Regions from separate parts of the Fictibacillus enclensis genome, predicted to be linked through region 1. Evidence: riboswitches for the same ligand, from Rfam matches in the RefSeq annotation. Region 1 holds a riboswitch; the other holds the start of a gene.
What was found. A riboswitch is a leader RNA that binds a small molecule or an ion and turns the genes downstream of it on or off. The one in region 1 is predicted to bind S-adenosylmethionine.
Positions count from the first base shown of each region.

Region 2: it holds a riboswitch for S-adenosylmethionine, as region 1 does, so the genes downstream of both, QNH15_RS25175 (LLM class flavin-dependent oxidoreductase) here and QNH15_RS05975 (methionine ABC transporter ATP-binding protein) in region 1, are expected to answer to the same signal.

Region 1 covers NZ_CP126109.1:1,098,446-1,106,736, reverse strand. The annotation lists gene aceA (isocitrate lyase) at 1-1,174, opposite strand, end outside; gene QNH15_RS06000 (hypothetical protein) at 1,210-1,356, opposite strand; gene QNH15_RS05995 (aldo/keto reductase) at 1,553-2,377, opposite strand; gene QNH15_RS05990 (M20 family metallopeptidase) at 2,521-3,741, opposite strand; gene QNH15_RS05985 (MetQ/NlpA family ABC transporter substrate-binding protein) at 3,766-4,590, opposite strand; gene QNH15_RS05980 (methionine ABC transporter permease) at 4,615-5,277, opposite strand; gene QNH15_RS05975 (methionine ABC transporter ATP-binding protein) at 5,267-6,298, opposite strand; SAM riboswitch class I at 6,389-6,499, opposite strand; SAM riboswitch class I at 6,581-6,700, opposite strand; gene QNH15_RS05970 (YflT domain-containing protein) at 6,807-7,250, opposite strand; gene QNH15_RS05965 (ATP-grasp domain-containing protein) at 7,359-8,291, opposite strand, start outside.
Region 2 covers NZ_CP126109.1:4,892,383-4,900,673, reverse strand. The annotation lists gene QNH15_RS25210 (thymidine kinase) at 1-368, shown strand, start outside; gene QNH15_RS25205 (hypothetical protein) at 483-938, shown strand; gene QNH15_RS25200 (FAD-dependent oxidoreductase) at 1,028-2,362, opposite strand; gene QNH15_RS25195 (hypothetical protein) at 2,537-2,866, shown strand; gene QNH15_RS25190 (MOSC domain-containing protein) at 2,927-3,577, shown strand; gene prfA (peptide chain release factor 1) at 3,691-4,764, shown strand; gene prmC (peptide chain release factor N(5)-glutamine methyltransferase) at 4,766-5,644, shown strand; SAM riboswitch class I at 5,687-5,782, shown strand; gene QNH15_RS25175 (LLM class flavin-dependent oxidoreductase) at 5,865-6,917, shown strand; gene QNH15_RS25170 (ATP-grasp domain-containing protein) at 6,939-7,889, shown strand; gene spoIIR (stage II sporulation protein R) at 8,156-8,291, shown strand, end outside.

The sequences.
Region 1 (8,291 bases):
CTCGTTGATGGCGGGTAGCCGTATAGCCATCCTTTTCACTGTCAAACTCTTTTTGCTGCAATTCCGAGTAGGCGGCCATTCCCCTGGTTTTATATTCCTTCGCAAGTTCGAACATGCCATGGTTAAGGGCATGAAAGCCTGCTAGAGTAACAAACTGGAACTTGTAGCCCATCGCTGCAATCTGCTGCTGGAAAGTCGCGATTGTTTCATCATCCAGCTTCTTTCTCCAGTTAAAGGAAGGCGAGCAATTGTAAGCGAGCATTTTACCTGGAAAACGTTCATGGATCGCATCTGCAAACTTTTGTGCCTCTTCAAGGTTTGGTTCCGATGTCTCGCACCAGATCAGGTCTGCGTATGGAGCATAGGCAAGTCCCCTGGCAATGGCTTGATCAATTCCGGCACTTGTTCTGTAAAATCCTTCCGCTGTACGGTCACCCGTTAAAAACGGATGGTCATACGCATCAACATCACTTGTAATCAGGTTGGCCGCATTGGCATCTGTCCGTGCGATGAGGATCGTATCCACACCCATCACATCAGCGGCAAGTCTTGCAGAAATCAGGTGGCGCACAGCCTGCTGTGTCGGCAGCAGCACCTTTCCTCCAAGATGGCCGCATTTTTTCTCCGAGGACAACTGATCTTCAAAATGCACACCGGAAGCTCCTGCTTCAATCATCGCCTTCATCATTTCAAAAACGTTAAGCGCACCGCCAAATCCGGCCTCCGCATCTGCAACAATAGGTACAAACCAGTCGGTGTCCGTTTTTCCCTCGGAGAATTCAATTTGGTCGGCCCGCTGCAATGCCTGGTTGATCTTTTTCACCACATTAGGCACACTGTTTGCCGGATACAGGCTTTGATCCGGGTACATGTGACCCGAAAGGTTGGCATCTGCCGCTACCTGCCAGCCGCTTAAGTAAATCGCTTTCAGTCCTGCCTTTACTTGCTGAACGGCCTGATTCCCTGTCAATGCTCCCAGCGCATGAACATAGTTCTCTTCCTGCAGTGATTTCCAAAGCCTTGCAGCCCCTCTTTTTGCAAGAGTATGCTCAATTTGAACCGAACCTCTTAATCTGGCAACGTCTTCTGCCGTATACGTTCTTTCTATTCCTTCCCACCGCTTGTCGTTCCAGTTCTCCTTGATTTGTTCAGCCGTTTCTTTTTGATTCATCATTTTTCACTCCTTATTTAATATAGCAATCATGTACCTCACAAACGTTCCATTAGCTCTTTAATCAATGATTCCGTTTCCGTTGCAACGTTTGCAGCATACGCATCCGTCACCCTGGCAATCCGGGCAATTCCCGTTCCTGTGCTTCCCTGAACCATTGCATTCCGTGCAAGTTTCCTCACCATGCCCCTGGCATCCTTTACAATCCATTTAACTTCCTCCTCTTCGTGTTTTTAGTCTGTTATAAAACAGTTTATTATCTTGTAAAATAATATATAACACAACGACAAGGATGTGCAACAATTTTTTATAACAAAATAAAAAATAGGCCATCTGTTCTATAACAGATGGCGTTTTGTGACAATCTTACTGTTTTTTCTTTTAAAAGTCGTTCGGATTGGGTCCGTTTCGATGATTCGTATTCAATGTGTCGATCTGTTCCATGTCTTCTCTGCTTAATTCAAAGTCAAAGATATCGCTGTTTTGATAGATTCTTTCCTTATTTACCGACTTTGGTATGGTGACGACACCATTTTGGAGATCCCAGCGGAGAATGACCTGTGCTACTGTCTTTTCATATTTTTTTGCCAGCTCCACTAAAACAGGCTCATCAAAGATTTCTCCCTTTAACAAGGGCCGCCATGCTTCAAGCTGAATATTTTTGTCCTTGCAATAAGACAGCAATTCTTTTTGGGTCAGACGGGGATGGAACTCTACCTGATTGACCATTGGCACAATTTCACAGTCACCGAGCAGGTCTTCCAGATGGTGGATTTCGAAATTGCAAACACCGATGGCCTTCACCTTCCCGTCTTTATAGAGATGTTCCAACGCTCGCCAAGTGTCTTTGTACTTGCCGGAAACGGGCCAATGGACCAGGAACAGATCCACATAATCGAGGGCGAGCTTCTTTCTGCTTTCTTCAAAAGACTGCAGTGTGGTTTCGTAACCCTGCTCCGTATTCCACACTTTTGTGGTAATAAAAAGTTCTTCCCTTGGAACACCCGACTCCATGAGGGCCTGTCCCACACCTTCTTCATTTTTGTAAAACGAAGCTGTGTCAATGCTTCTGTATCCCGCTTCGAGCGCATATTGAATGGCGTTAATGACCTCCTGGCCATCCTCCGCTTTATAGACGCCGAGCCCCAGCCATGGCATGCGAACACCGTTATGCAGCACGGTTGTATCTGAAATGCTTTTTATCATCTGTAACGCCTCCTTGAGATTATCGTACCACTCCACATGTTAAAAAGAAAAACCTCCCGTTTGTTCGAGAGGTTTTTCCGCCAGGAAAAAGTCGGAATAATAAAATAGGTTCAATTCATCCAATCATCCAGAAAAAACAGACCTTAAACAGAAGCAAGCTCCTTCGCTTTGTTTACTTTAAATTCCTGCTTGATGCCGGAGAGCACTTCTTCATCTGTCAGAAGCTTCAATGCGGTTAATGCCAGTGACTTGGCTCCGAGAATGAGTGCATGGTCTCCTGCCGGTGAAATGGCGGCCTCGCGAAACTCATCGGTATGTCCAACCAGGCTCTCCGGGCCAATCTGCAGATAAGGATGAATGGTTGGAACCACTTGACTGATATTGCCGGCATCAGTGGATCCCAGACCGCTTCGATGCGAACTGTCGACTTCAGCACCAAGGCTTTCGAGCTGTTCCTGAAATACTTTATCAAAGGAACGGTTCAATAAAAGGTTATCGACCTGATTTTGAAAGGCGATCACATTTAATGTTGCGCCTGTGGCAAGGGCAGCGCCTTCTGCAATCCCTTTTACCTTTTTCGTCACCTCATCCAGCTTGGCGCGTGTGGCGGCGCGAATGTAAAAACGCGCTTTTGCGTATTCCGGAACGATGTTCGGCGCATCTCCGCCATGAGTGATAATCCCGTGAATTTTCACATCATCCGGAACATGCTGCCTGAGAGCGTTGATTCCGACAAACAGCTGAATGACGGCATCAAGAGCGTTGATGCCTTTTTCCGGTGCGGCTGCAGCATGGGAAGGTTTACCAATATACTCAAAATCGAGAGGATCAACCGCCAGGGATGTTCCCGTGATACGGTTGGAGTTACCCGGGTGAAACATCAGGGCTGCATCTATGCCCTCAAGCAGTCCGTGTTTTACAAAACTGCCTTTTGCACTTCCGTTTTCCCCGCCTTCTTCAGCGGGTGTACCAAACACTTTGACTTCACCGCCAATTTCATGAATCACGGATCCAAGAGCAATCGCCGCAGCCGTACTTGAGGTTCCGATGATGTTATGGCCGCAGGCATGCCCAAGCCCCGGCAACGCATCGTATTCAGCCAGAAACGCAATCGTTGGACCGTCCAGTGCGGATTTCTTGCTGGCAACAAATGATGTTTCATGGCCAGCTACACCACGTTCTACCTTGAATCCCTCTCGTTCGAGCAATGAGGTCAGAAGCCTGGATGCTAAAATTTCCTCATTTCCGATTTCCGGATTTTCATGGATTTCATGCGAGGTCTCAATGTATGTTGCTGCATTTTCCTCTACATTCACAGTGATAAGCTCTTGAATTTCCTCTACAGTACGGCTGATGACAGTCATTTTCTCAGATCCTTTCTCTCTCTTTTATTCTCCTATTTCACTTAATGGGACGAACGTTGGGATGGTTGCGCCCTTATAGATTTCATTAATTTTCTTGGCAGTATCCTTGGATTGATAAATCTTCGCGATTTTCTTTAAGGTCTTATTGTTCTGATCTTCTGTTCGTACTGCAATAATATTGATGTACGGCTTAGCCGTCTTGCTTTCCAGATAAATCGCATCCTTCTTTGGATTCATTCCTGCGTCCACTGCTACCCCATTATTGATGATGGAAGCTGCCACATCCGGAAGCACGCGCGGTGTTTGTCCGGCAACCACAGGCTTAAGCTTTAAATGCTTCTTGTTCTCGACAACTTTTTTCAAATCTCCGTTGCCATCAAAATTCTTTTCGAGCTTGATGAGACCGGCGCTTTGCAGCAAAAGAAGTCCGCGGCCCATATTTGTCGCTTCATTCGGGAGGGCAATGGTTGCTCCATCCGGTATATCCTTGATGTCTTTGTATTTTTCAGAGTAAACGCCCATCGGCGCGATTACGGTTGTGGCAATCGGTGCTAAATCCAATTTATGTTCCTTTTTAAAGGAATTAAAGTAAGAAATGGTCTGGAACGAGTTTGCGTCAATATCTCCGTCCGCCAGGGCCTGGTTGGGACGAACATAATCAGAAAACTCCACAATTTCAAGATCGATTCCTTCCTTTTTAGCCTTTTCCGCAATGTATTTCCAGACATCACTGTCCGATCCACTAATGCCCATTTTTACTTTTTCCTCTTTGCTTCCGCCGCTGCATCCGCTTAAGAAAGCCGACAACAGCACCCCGATAACTAAAACGATAAGTGAATATTTTTTCATGATGTATCTCTCCCTTTTCTTTCGCTATCTTCTTCTTAATTTTCTTGAAATCACATTTCCTGAGCTTTGTAATCCTTGCACCAGGATAATGAGCAGAACCACCGTTACAATCATAACGTCCGTATCAAACCGCTGGTATCCGTAAGCAATAGCCAAATCACCAAGGCCTCCGCCTCCAACTGCACCAGCCATGGCAGATGCACCGACCAAACCGATGGTCGCGGTGGTCAATGACAGGATCAATGAACTGAAAGCTTCCGGGAGCAGGATGCGGAAAATGGTTTGCCAAGGCGTTGCACCCATGGCTTCTGCAGCCTCCACAATTCCCGGATCAATTTCCAGCAAGCTGTTTTCCACCAGCCGGGCGATATAAGGCCCTGCGTATACAATCAACGGAACGATCGCCGCCGCTGTCCCGATGGATGTTCCTACAACTAAACGTGTAAACGGAATGATGGCTACCATGAGAATGATAAACGGTATGGAACGGAGAACGTTCACAATGGCATTCAGCACATTAAACACAGGTAAATTTTCAAGAATGTGGCCTTTTCTCGTTACGACGAGAATAATACCGATCAGGATGCCGATCACTGCCGATGCCAATAATGAAACACCGACCATGATCAATGTATCACCGGTCGCATCCAGGATGTCGACCCAGAATGTACTCCAATCAACTGGCATGTTCAATAACCTCCCTTACTTCCACATCGCCCTGTCCTGCAAAAAAGACGGCCCTGCGGATTTCCAGTTCGTCCCCAATCAGCTGAACTACGAGATTTCCAAATGGAACATCCTGCAGTTCGGTAACATGTCCGTACAGCACGCTGACATCGACATCAAACTTTTTTGCAATTTGAGATAAAAGCGGCTGTCCTGTTGAAGCTCCTGTAAAAACAATCCGGAACACCTGATGATTTTTGTCCTGGTTCCTCAAGATGGTTTTCAGCGAATCAGGAAGTTCATCCTGAAGGACAGAGCTTACAAATCGACGTGCGGTTTCTGTTTTCGGCCGGGAAAAGACTTCAAAAACACTGCCCTTCTCGATCACTTTACCTTTCTCCATCACCGCGACCGAGCTGCAAATCTCACGGATCACATTCATTTCATGGGTGATGATCAGAATAGTGATGTGATATTCCTTATTGATTTTTTTTAATAGCTCGAGGATGCTTGATGTGGTCTGCGGGTCAAGCGCCGAGGTGGCCTCATCACAGAGCAGAACCTCCGGATCCGTAGACAGCGCCCGTGCAATGCCCACCCGCTGCTTTTGACCGCCTGACAACTGATCCGGGTATTTATGTCCATGTTCGGAAAGTCCGACAAACTCAAGCAGATTGTTTACTTTTTCTTTAATGACACTCTTCTTTTCTCCCTGGAGGTAAAGAGGCGTTGCTATGTTATCAAACACCGTTTTCGCATTCAGCAGATTGAAATGCTGAAAAATCATACCAATGTTTTTCCGTTTTTTCCGGAGCCCTTTCGGTGAAAGATCAGCCATGTTCTCTCCGTCCACCAGCACCCGTCCGGAGGAAGGCTTCTCAAGCAAGTTGACACACCGCAGCAGCGAGCTTTTCCCTGCACCGCTGTACCCAACCACTCCATAAATCTCTCCTTTATCTATTTCAAAGCTCACATTGTTAAGTGCTTTGACCTGGTTTTTGCCGCTCTCATAAATCTTGGTAACTTCCTCAAATCGAATCAATCGTGTGTTCCCCCTTCAAAACTGCTCCAACAAAAAAACCTCTTCTTGTGAACACAAGAAGAGGCCTGCTAATAATGATTAAAGCTTCTCTTCTTATCTCCCAAGCTCACTGCTTGACGGAATTGGCACAGTATTTCCGTTTGCCGGAAACCCGCTGCCGAGGCTTCAAAGGGCCAGTCCCTCCACCTCTCTGGATAAGAAAACCATTCAGTTTTTTTTTGCAATAAAAAATTCTCTTCCAAGACAAGAAGAGAATGTTAATTCCATAATAGAAATTTGCTCTTCTTATCTTCCAGGTTCTTTAGGGAACCTGGTGGAATTGGCACAGTGTTTTTTCAAAAAACGAAAAACCCGCTGCCGAGGTTTCAAAGGGCCATGTCCCTCCACCTCTCTGGATAAGAAATACGTCATATTTACTTGATGTGCTCTATCATATACCAGGGATTTCAATTTGTCAAATGTTTTTCCGAGCTATCCGCTTGGAATTGTTAGTATGTATTGCCCTATTCTAAAGCTTTACGGCATCCTTTTCAAGGAAAACCATTACACTTCCCTGCTCCACTTTCTGAACATAACGTTCCGCCGTTCGTTCGGACAAATCAAGGGACATTAAGAGCTCTTTTAAGTCTTCCTCTGAATCCTCCGAAAACATGGAAGCAAACGGCCCTGCGGCGAGGAGCGGCCCAATACCAGGAACGCCAAGACCCGGAACAGCAATGGCTCCGCCAATACCGGAAAGAAACCCGGCAATTGTGCCATAGGCTGCTTCGTTCACATCTTCATCCAAATGTTCTTCTGAAACGTTTGTCTTGTCAGCCACCCGATCCATCGTTCCATCGTCTTTAGCCAGGATGGATATGTCTTTGGCGTTGTACCCCTGGTCAACCAATGCTTGAATGCGATCAATCGCTTCGCTTTCTGAATCATATACCCCGATTACCATTTTACTCATTGCTTATCCTCCTTTATCCGTATGGCTCTCTTATTAGTAATTACCCTAACCCCACTTCACTAAACAATCACAAAAAAACTCCTTATCGGAGTTTTTTTGTTGACGGGTTCAGGACAGACCAGCCCGTTCAAAAATATGTTCTTTTTGATCAGCTTCGTACCTGCTGTCCCCAAGGACCAGTCCCTGAATCAGTGTATCCGCATCCTCATAGGGACTTTCGCTTCCGTTATAGATGGAAAGCGGCACAAAATATCCGTCTTCAATCGCTTGTTTTACCGTGTCGTATAACGGTTCAATTCCGCCTGACGACTTCCAGGATACATATTTGACTACCCTTTTCCCAAGCTGCTCAGTGATGCTGTCCTTCAAAAGCAGAGCCGCCGTCGAACCATTGACCCTGTAATTTAAATCAAACGCGATCTTTCTTCCATCCGGCGTAACAGCAATATCAAAACCGGCAATTCCCCTGTAGCCTCTTTTACAGCCCTCTTCCATAATTCGCCTGCCGATTTTAATGACTTCGCTATCGGGTTCGGAATCTTCGTCCACCCAGTTTCCTTTATATTTTGCGTTTTCATCAATATTTTGAACGGTACTGCCAAGGTAAATCAACTTCTCATCAAATGTACAAGCAAACTGAACGCAGTAATTGTGTTCAATTTCCAAATACTCTTCGATTACGATGCCTTCACAGGTTTCAAAAAACTTCTCAGCCTTTTGGATATCTTCATCAGTTCTGCAGATAAACACATCAAAGCCTGCCGCATTTGCTTCATTCGTCGCTGCTTTAACAACACATGGAAACGAAAAAGCTTCGAGATGTTCATGAAGCTTTGCAGCTGTGGTACTCACACGCTTTGGTGCATGCCCTTCCGGCACCAGCTCTTCAAGATTTGCTTTATTATTCAAATACTGAACCAGCTTCGGGTCGATCCAGTAGTTTAGAGCTGACATTTCTTCTTCAGGATGAATATGCTGGACCACCATCCGTTTCCGTTCGTCCTCAAGCCGTTTGAACAAATTGCGGTAATCTTCTTCAGT
Region 2 (8,291 bases), 1.3 Mb from region 1:
TAGTAGCAATTGATGAAATTCAATTCTTTGATGAAGATGTGATTTCAGTTGTTCAGGAATTGGCAGACCATGGCATTCGGGTGATTGTTGCGGGTCTTGACCAGGATTTCAGAGGCGAACCGTTCGGTCCCATGCCCAAGCTAATGGCGCTTGCTGAAACGGTGACAAAGCTTCAGGCGATTTGCATGGTATGCGGATCTCCGGCAAGCCGCACGCAACGGCTCATTAATGGGAAGCCTGCTTCTTATGATGATCCCATTATTCTTGTGGGCGCTTCGGAATCGTACGAGCCGCGCTGCCGTCATTGTCATGAAGTGCCGGGAAAGCCTAATACTCTGCTCACCAGCCTTGTTGAGCAGTCTGAATAAAAAGGGATGGTTCTCTTGAGGGTGGTGATTGCACCTTCTGGAGAACCATCCTTTTTTTGTCTGTATGTTTTGCAGAATACTCACAAACCCTATTACCTAAGGGAGGTGTTTTCTGTGAAAAAGACGGGAATTTTTATCATTCTATCCGTACTGCTGAGTGCCTGTTCTCCCGTTTCCAAAGATCATTTTGAGCCCACGGCCAATGAATCGAATAAAAACATAAAAGACAACATTTGGGGCCATGGCATCGTCAACTATCATGCCACTAAAAATAATCCCCGATTCAATTACAGTTCGGAAACGAATAAAAACCCGAATGATTATCAAAAAATGAACACGGCCCGTTTTGATATTTCGGATGACCAGGATAAGATTCGCGAGGCTGTGATCAGTAAAACAGGCAGAAATCCACAAATGGTCACAATCAATGGGAACTACGCTCATATTCATGTGAATGTCCCTGCGAGCATGTCATCTCGAAAAAAGGCGAAAATGCGCCGGGATATTGTAACTGCTGTTGAACGGGCAGTGCCACGCTATAAATTTTCTGTTAAGATTGACAGCAGATAAAAAGGAACATTTAGTGATGGTTGATAATACAAAGCATTACCAATAGAAAAACGGCAAACACATAAGCGCTTGCCCAGCCTTTGCCGTTTTTATTTTTTTGCCCTTCTTGCTGCCTGCTGAATCGGATCCCACACCCCATTATAAGGCGGGGCATAACAAAGATCCAAGTCCTCCAGCTCATGCAGATCCATTCCGTGATAAATGGCAGTGGCCAATACATCGACCCTTTTATCCACCCCGTGTTTTCCGATAAACTGTCCGCCAAGTATTCTCTGGTTGTTTGCATCAAATACCAGTTTTACTTGCAGTGGCTCAACACCGGGAAAATACCCTGCAATATCTTTAGCGTGTGTGGTGACGGTATCGACTGGAAAACGCAGCTTTTCTGCTTCTTTTACAGAGATGCCGGTTTTGCCGAGCGACAGCTCCATGAATTTTATGATGGAAGAGCCAACAATTCCTTTGAACGTTTTCCGTTTTCCCGCCATGTTCAGTCCGGCGATCCGGCCCTGTTTGTTTGCGGTCGTGCCAAGCGGGATGTGGTCGTCGACTTCTTTAATGAGGTGGTAATGGCTTGCGCAGTCTCCCGCTGCATAGATATCTTTTACGTTGGTTTCCATATACCGATTGACGAGGATTGCTCCGCTTTCGTGAAGCCGGACCTCCGTATTCTGAATCATGGAAACGTTGGGTTTAACGCCTGCCGCCACGATCACCATGTCGGTCGGATAGTCGCGTTTGTCTGTTTTAACGAATTGAACGCGGTCATCTCCTTTTAAGCGCTGAACTTCTTCATTCAGGCAAACCTCAATGTTATGCTTTTTTGCTTCTTCCAGAATCAGTTCGGCCATGTCGGGATCAAATATCGAGCCAAGCTGATTTCCCCGTTGAATAATCCTGACTTTTTTGCCGAGAAATTTTAAATTCTCGGCCACTTCCAGGCCGATATAACCACCGCCGATAATGGTCACATCCTGAATAGAAGCGTCCATGTCTTTGATGATCCCTTCAACATCTGGAATGGTCTTTACAACATGAACCCCTGGCAGTTGTCTGCCTTCCCATGGCGGCAAAACAGGGCTGACTCCTGTTGCGATAAGAAGCTTGTCATAGGAGAAGGTAAACTCTTCTTTTGTTTTTGTATGTACGCCATAAATTTTCTTTTCTGTCGGGTCAACGCCAACCACTTCATGGAAGGTTCTCGCATCCATACCATACTTTTCTCTGAAGGTGGCTACATCACGGGCAACCAGTAATTCCGAAGAGGGAATCAGCCCGCTGATCACATAGGGAAGCCCGCATTGTCCGTAGGAATAAATGCCTCCCTTTTCAAATACTGTGATTCTCGCCTCCGGATCATTCCTGACAATCTGCATGGCCGCACTCATTCCGGCCGCATCTCCGCCAATGATACAATAGTTCATGGGCCATCCCCTTTCTGTTCTGCTATAGTATTCCCTATTGCTTTCTTTTAATCTTATTCATAAAGGATTTTCTCTATGAATCATGGGGTATCCTCTTTAATCAATTGCATTCGCTCCAGTACCATCAAGAACCTATCGTTCCTGTCGAACATTGATAGTAGAGAGGTGTAGAAAATGTTGGATATTCTATCAAACGGAACAGATTGGAACGAACCTTGTGTTCCAATCACCACACTTATTAAAAAGCTAAACGAAAAGCCTCTGGACCCGATCTATGAATCCATGGGGAATTTTATTGTAAAAGTGAATCCTGTCACGGATACGCAGCATGATATTCGGCATAAAGGCTGTACCCAGTTCTTTGGTCACTTTGCTACCATACCCTTTGTTTTTAATATCATAACAGATGAAAAAGTTGTGATTGAAGAGCTGACAAAGGCGATCCGCATCAATCAGCAGCGTCTCGATTATGAAGCGCTGAAAAATCATACATCCATGTATTAAAAAGATTTACCAGGCGCATCTCTATAGAGTACGATAAAAGAAAAAACGAGGTGTACATACTTGGAAGGGACACTGGTCGCATTAAATACCGGAAAAGCAGGCACGATTGAATGGCAGGGGAAAGGGGTAAGCTCAGCTATCAATAAAGAGAAGGTGCAGAAGCCGCTCTATCTGTCCAGACTGAATTTTGAAGGTGATGTTCAGGCGGATACGGTTCATCATGGCGGTCCGGAAAAAGCGGTTTGTGTTTACTCGCATGACCATTACTCGTATTGGGAAAAGGGACTGGGCATTTCTCTTTCAATCCCCACTTTTGGTGAAAACCTTACCGTCAAAGGTCTGACTGAAGATCAGGTGTTTATCGGAGATATCTTTAAGCTCGGAGAGGCAGCTGTCCAGGTTTGTCAGCCCCGTCAGCCGTGTTTTAAAGTTGCAGCGAAACTGAATCAGCCGTTCATGGTGAAGTGGATTCAGGACACCGGATATTCGGGTTATTACATGCGGGTGCTTGAAGAAGGCAGGGTCAACCCTGAGGATAGTCTGGTGCTTCAAGAAAAAAATGCGCGCGGCATTTCTGTCGAGTTTGTAAACAGAATCTTATATCAAGACAAAGAAAATAAAGAAGGAGTGAAACTTCTGTCAGAGCTCGATGAGCTTGCGGAAGGTGTCAGGTCCTCCATGAAGAAGCGATTGCAGTCATTCCCGGGATAAGTGGCACAGCCCGGGTTTTTTGTTTGCCATAAAACGGTGCCTGAAGCCTTTTGACTGCTTCATCCCCCTGTATTATAATTAGAATGTTATGCCATTAAAATGAGGTGAAAAGCGTGTTAGAACGTTTAGAAACGATAGAAGCCCGATACGATAAGCTAAATGAGCTTTTGAGTGACCCTGAGGTCATTAACGATACGAATAAATTAAGAGAATATTCCAAGGAACAATCTTCCCTTCAGGAGACGGTAGCAGTATACCGCGAATATAAGGAAGCAAAGGAAGGCTTGGATGAAGCCAAAGTCATGCTTGAAGACAAGCTGGATGCCGAAATGACGGCCATGGTGAAAGAAGAAATTTCCGAACTCGAAGAAAAAATTGAAGAATACACCCAGCAGCTAAAAATCTTGCTGCTTCCTAAAGACCCGAACGATGACAAAAACGTTATCGTTGAGGTTCGTGGGGCGGCCGGTGGAGACGAGGCTGCACTGTTTGCTGGGGATCTCTATAAAATGTACAGCCGTTATGCTGAAATGCAGGGCTGGAAAACAGAAGTAATCGAAGCAAGCTATACCGAGCTTGGCGGCTATAAAGAGATCATTTTCATGGTGAATGGAGATGGTGCCTATTCCAAGCTGAAATACGAAAATGGCGCACATCGTGTACAGCGTGTCCCTGCTACGGAATCCGGCGGGCGTATCCATACATCCACAGCCACGGTAGCGATTCTTCCGGAAGCAGAAGAAGTAGAAGTGGAGATTCATGAAAAAGATGTCCGCGTAGATACCTTTACTTCAAGCGGACCGGGGGGACAGTCTGTTAACACGACCCAGTCCGCCGTTCGTCTTACACATATTCCAACAGGAACCGTTGTGTCCTGTCAGGATGAAAAATCACAGATCAAGAATAAAGAAAAAGCGATGAAGGTTCTCCGTGCCCGTGTGTACGATAAAATTCAGCAGGAAAAACAAAAGGAATATGATGAAAACCGAAAGTCTGCCGTGGGAACGGGAGACCGTTCAGAGCGAATCCGCACCTACAATTTCCCGCAAAACCGTGTAACCGACCACCGAATCGGACTGACTCTTCAAAAATTGGACCAGATCTTGCTCGGCAAGCTGGATGAGTTTATTGATGCTCTCATTACAGAAGACCAGACCAGCTTGATGAAGGCTCAGACGGAAGCGTAAAATGGAAAATAGGAAACGGCATGAAGCCCTGAACTGGGCTTCATCTTTTTTAAAAGAAAAGAAACGCGAACCAGAAGCGGGAGAACTGCTGCTGCGCCATGTGCTCGGTGATCTCAGCCGGACCGAGCTGCTCATGGGATTGAATGATCCCATGACAGAGGCTCAGCGAGCATCATTTGAAGCAGCGGTAAAACAACATGGTGAAGGTGTGCCTGTCCAGTATATTACGGGCTATGAAGAGTTTTACGGACGCAGGTTCATCGTAAACCGGGAAGTCCTCATTCCAAGGCCCGAAACCGAAGAACTTGTATATGAAGTACTCAAGCGTGCAGAAACACGGTTTGGGGATCAAAAGGAGATTCAGACCATCGATGTTGGCACAGGCAGTGGGGCGATTGCGATCACTTTAGCATTGGAAAATCGGAGCCTCTCTGTGTCCTCGGTTGATATTGCCGCAGAATCGATTGAAGTGGCAAAAGAAAACAGCCGGCGTTTGGGCGCGGACGTCCGTTTCCTTCATGGGGACCTCCTGCAGCCGTGGATCGAAAAAGGCGAAAAGGCGGACATTGTTGTCTCCAATCCCCCTTACATTCCTGACTGGGAAATAGAGGGGCTTGAAACGATCGTTAAGGATCAGGAACCGATGAGGGCGCTCAGCGGCGGCCAGGACGGTTATGTTTTTTACAGAAGGTTTATGGAGGAATTGCCACAAGTGCTGAAGCCAAAAGCGATTGTTGCTTTTGAAGTCGGCCATGACCAGGGCCAGACGGTAGCGGAGATGCTGCGAATTACCTTCCCGGGAGCCGACGTGGTCACTGTGCGGGACATCAGCCAAAAGGAACGCATGGTTATTGCAGAAATTGGGTTTTCAAAATATTGACGCAAGTCCTACTTTTGTTGTAGGATTACTATAATAAAATAAATCTTATCCAGAGTGGTGGAGGGACTGGCCCTATGAAACCCGGCAACCCGTTTGAAGGTGCTAAATCCAGCAGGAACACATCCTGAAAGATAAGATTGAAGCGGCGGAAACTTCTTCTTATCTAAGAAGAAGTTTTTTTGTGTTTTTTTCGTTTTAATAAAGCAGAGGAGAGAAAGAGATGAGATTTGGATTTTGGCTACCCATATTCGGCGGCTGGCTTAGAAACGTGGAAGACGAAAATATGCCTCCGACCTTTGATTATGCAAAACAAGTGATTCAGTCGGCGGAAAAATGGGGATACGATACTACACTGATTGCGGAGCTTTATCTGAATGATATAAAAGGACCGGAACAGGACGCGTTAGAAGCATGGACAACGGCGGCCGGTCTGGCTGCAGTTACAGAAAAGATTGAAATCATGACCGCGGTTCGCCCCGGATTCCATAACCCGGCGGTTACTGCCAAAATGGCTGCCAACATTGATCAGATCAGCGGCGGAAGATTTACCTTGAATGTGGTTTCTGCCTGGTGGGAAGAAGAGGCGAAGCAGTATGGCGGCGTCTTTACCGCCCATGATGAGCGCTATGAACGAACACAGGAGTTCATCGATGTCCTAAAAGGCCTTTGGACTGAAGAAACCTTTAATTATAAAGGGAAGTACTATGAGCTTGCCAAAACAAAACTGTCGCCTAAACCGGTGCAACGGCCTAATCCTGTCCTCTATGCCGGCGGTGAGAGCGAACGTGGAAAACAGGTTATCTCTTCTTCCTGTGATGCCTATGTCATGCATGGGGGCACTGTTGAGGAGATCCATACCAAGATTACAGATATGAAAAACCGTAGAGCCCAGACGGAAAAAGAGGCCTTGTCTTCGTTTGGAATGGCCGCTTACGTCATCTGCAGGGATACCGAGGAAGAAGCACAGGCAGAGCTCGAGCGAATCACGGATGTGAAAGAAACGAGCGGCTATGCAGGCTTTAAGGATTTTACAAGCAAGTCTCAGCTTGAGCAGCAGATTCAGCTGCAGGATTATTCTGTTTCCAACCGGGGTCTGCGCCCGAACCTGATCGGAACGCCTGAGCAAATCGCGAAGCGGATTGTTGAATATGAAGAAGCCGGACTAAAGCTTTTGCTGCTTCAGTTCTCACCACAGCTGGAGGAAATGGAGCGATTTTCAAAGCAAGTCATGCCGTTAGTGGAAAAATACAACCAGGAAAAGGCGTTAAGCTAGAAGAGAAGAGGAGAGATGAAATTGAAAAAAGTATACATCATTCACGAAAACGATGAATGGACCAACCATTTAATTAAGCGGCTGGACGAGTTAGAAGTACCATACGAAACCTGGCATCTGGATCAGGGCACGGTTAACCTGTCCGAAACACCTCCTGAAGGCATTTTTTACAGCCGCATGAGCGCTTCCTCCCATACACGGGGACACCGTTACGCTCCTGAACTTGCTGCCAGTGTGATTGCCTGGCTCGAGCGCCATGGCAGAAAAGTGCTGAACGGCAGCCGTGCTCTGCAGCTGGAGGTCAGCAAAGTGGCACAGTATCTCGAATTGGAAGCGCATGGAGTGAAAACACCGAAAACCATTGCAGCTGCAGGCAAGGAACAAATTTTGCAGGCGGCGGAACAATTCAGCGGCCAGCCGTTCATTACGAAGCACAACCGTGCAGGAAAGGGACTCGGTGTACAGCTTTTTCATTCCTATCAGGGATTGAAGGATTATGTACTTGGCCCGGATTTCGAGGAGCCGGTTGATGGTATTACGCTTATTCAGCAATACATCGAGTCACCGGAGTCCTACATCACACGATGCGAGTTTGTTGGCGGAAAGTTTGTATATGCGGTACGGGTAGATACGTCTGAAGGATTTGAACTCTGTCCGGCAGATGCCTGCCAGATTGGGGACTTGTTCTGCCCGGTTGGAGAAGAAGCTCCAGCTAAACCAAAGTTTCAGATTCAGCAGGACTTCGCGGAAAGCATTATTGATAAATATGAACAGGTACTGGCAGATAACAACATCCAGGTGGCCGGTATTGAATTTATTAAAGACGCAGACGGTACGATTTATACGTATGACATCAATACGAATACCAACTATAATTCGGACGCTGAAGCGGCAGCAGGAAAATATGGAATGCTCGAGCTTGCCAAATTCTTAAAAAGTGAATTGAATCAAGTAAACCCGGTCCTTGTTTAAGGACAACATAAAGAGCCTCCCGCTAAGCGGGAGGCTCTTCGTTTTCATCATCTACATGAAAAAGGGGGTGATAGGGATGTCTTTACTATAGCAGACCCGGTCTTTAAGAAAGGAATTATGTGACCTTTTTGATATGTTTAAGAAATTTGTGACATCCACATCCCGTTATTTGTCACTTTTTTTCGGGATTTGTTTGATAGTTTAGTAGTATGTTTTCTCCCCGCCCGGTCCACACTGAGGATAGAAAACGAAAGGGGAGCTTGATCATGAAACGTTCGAAAAAATCGGTTATGACGTTATTATTCTTATCGCTGATTGCGATGGTTCTGTTTTTTGAAACCCAGACGAAGGTGGCAAACGCGACGATGAATGAATCGGTTAAAATTCCGAGTGATGCCATCC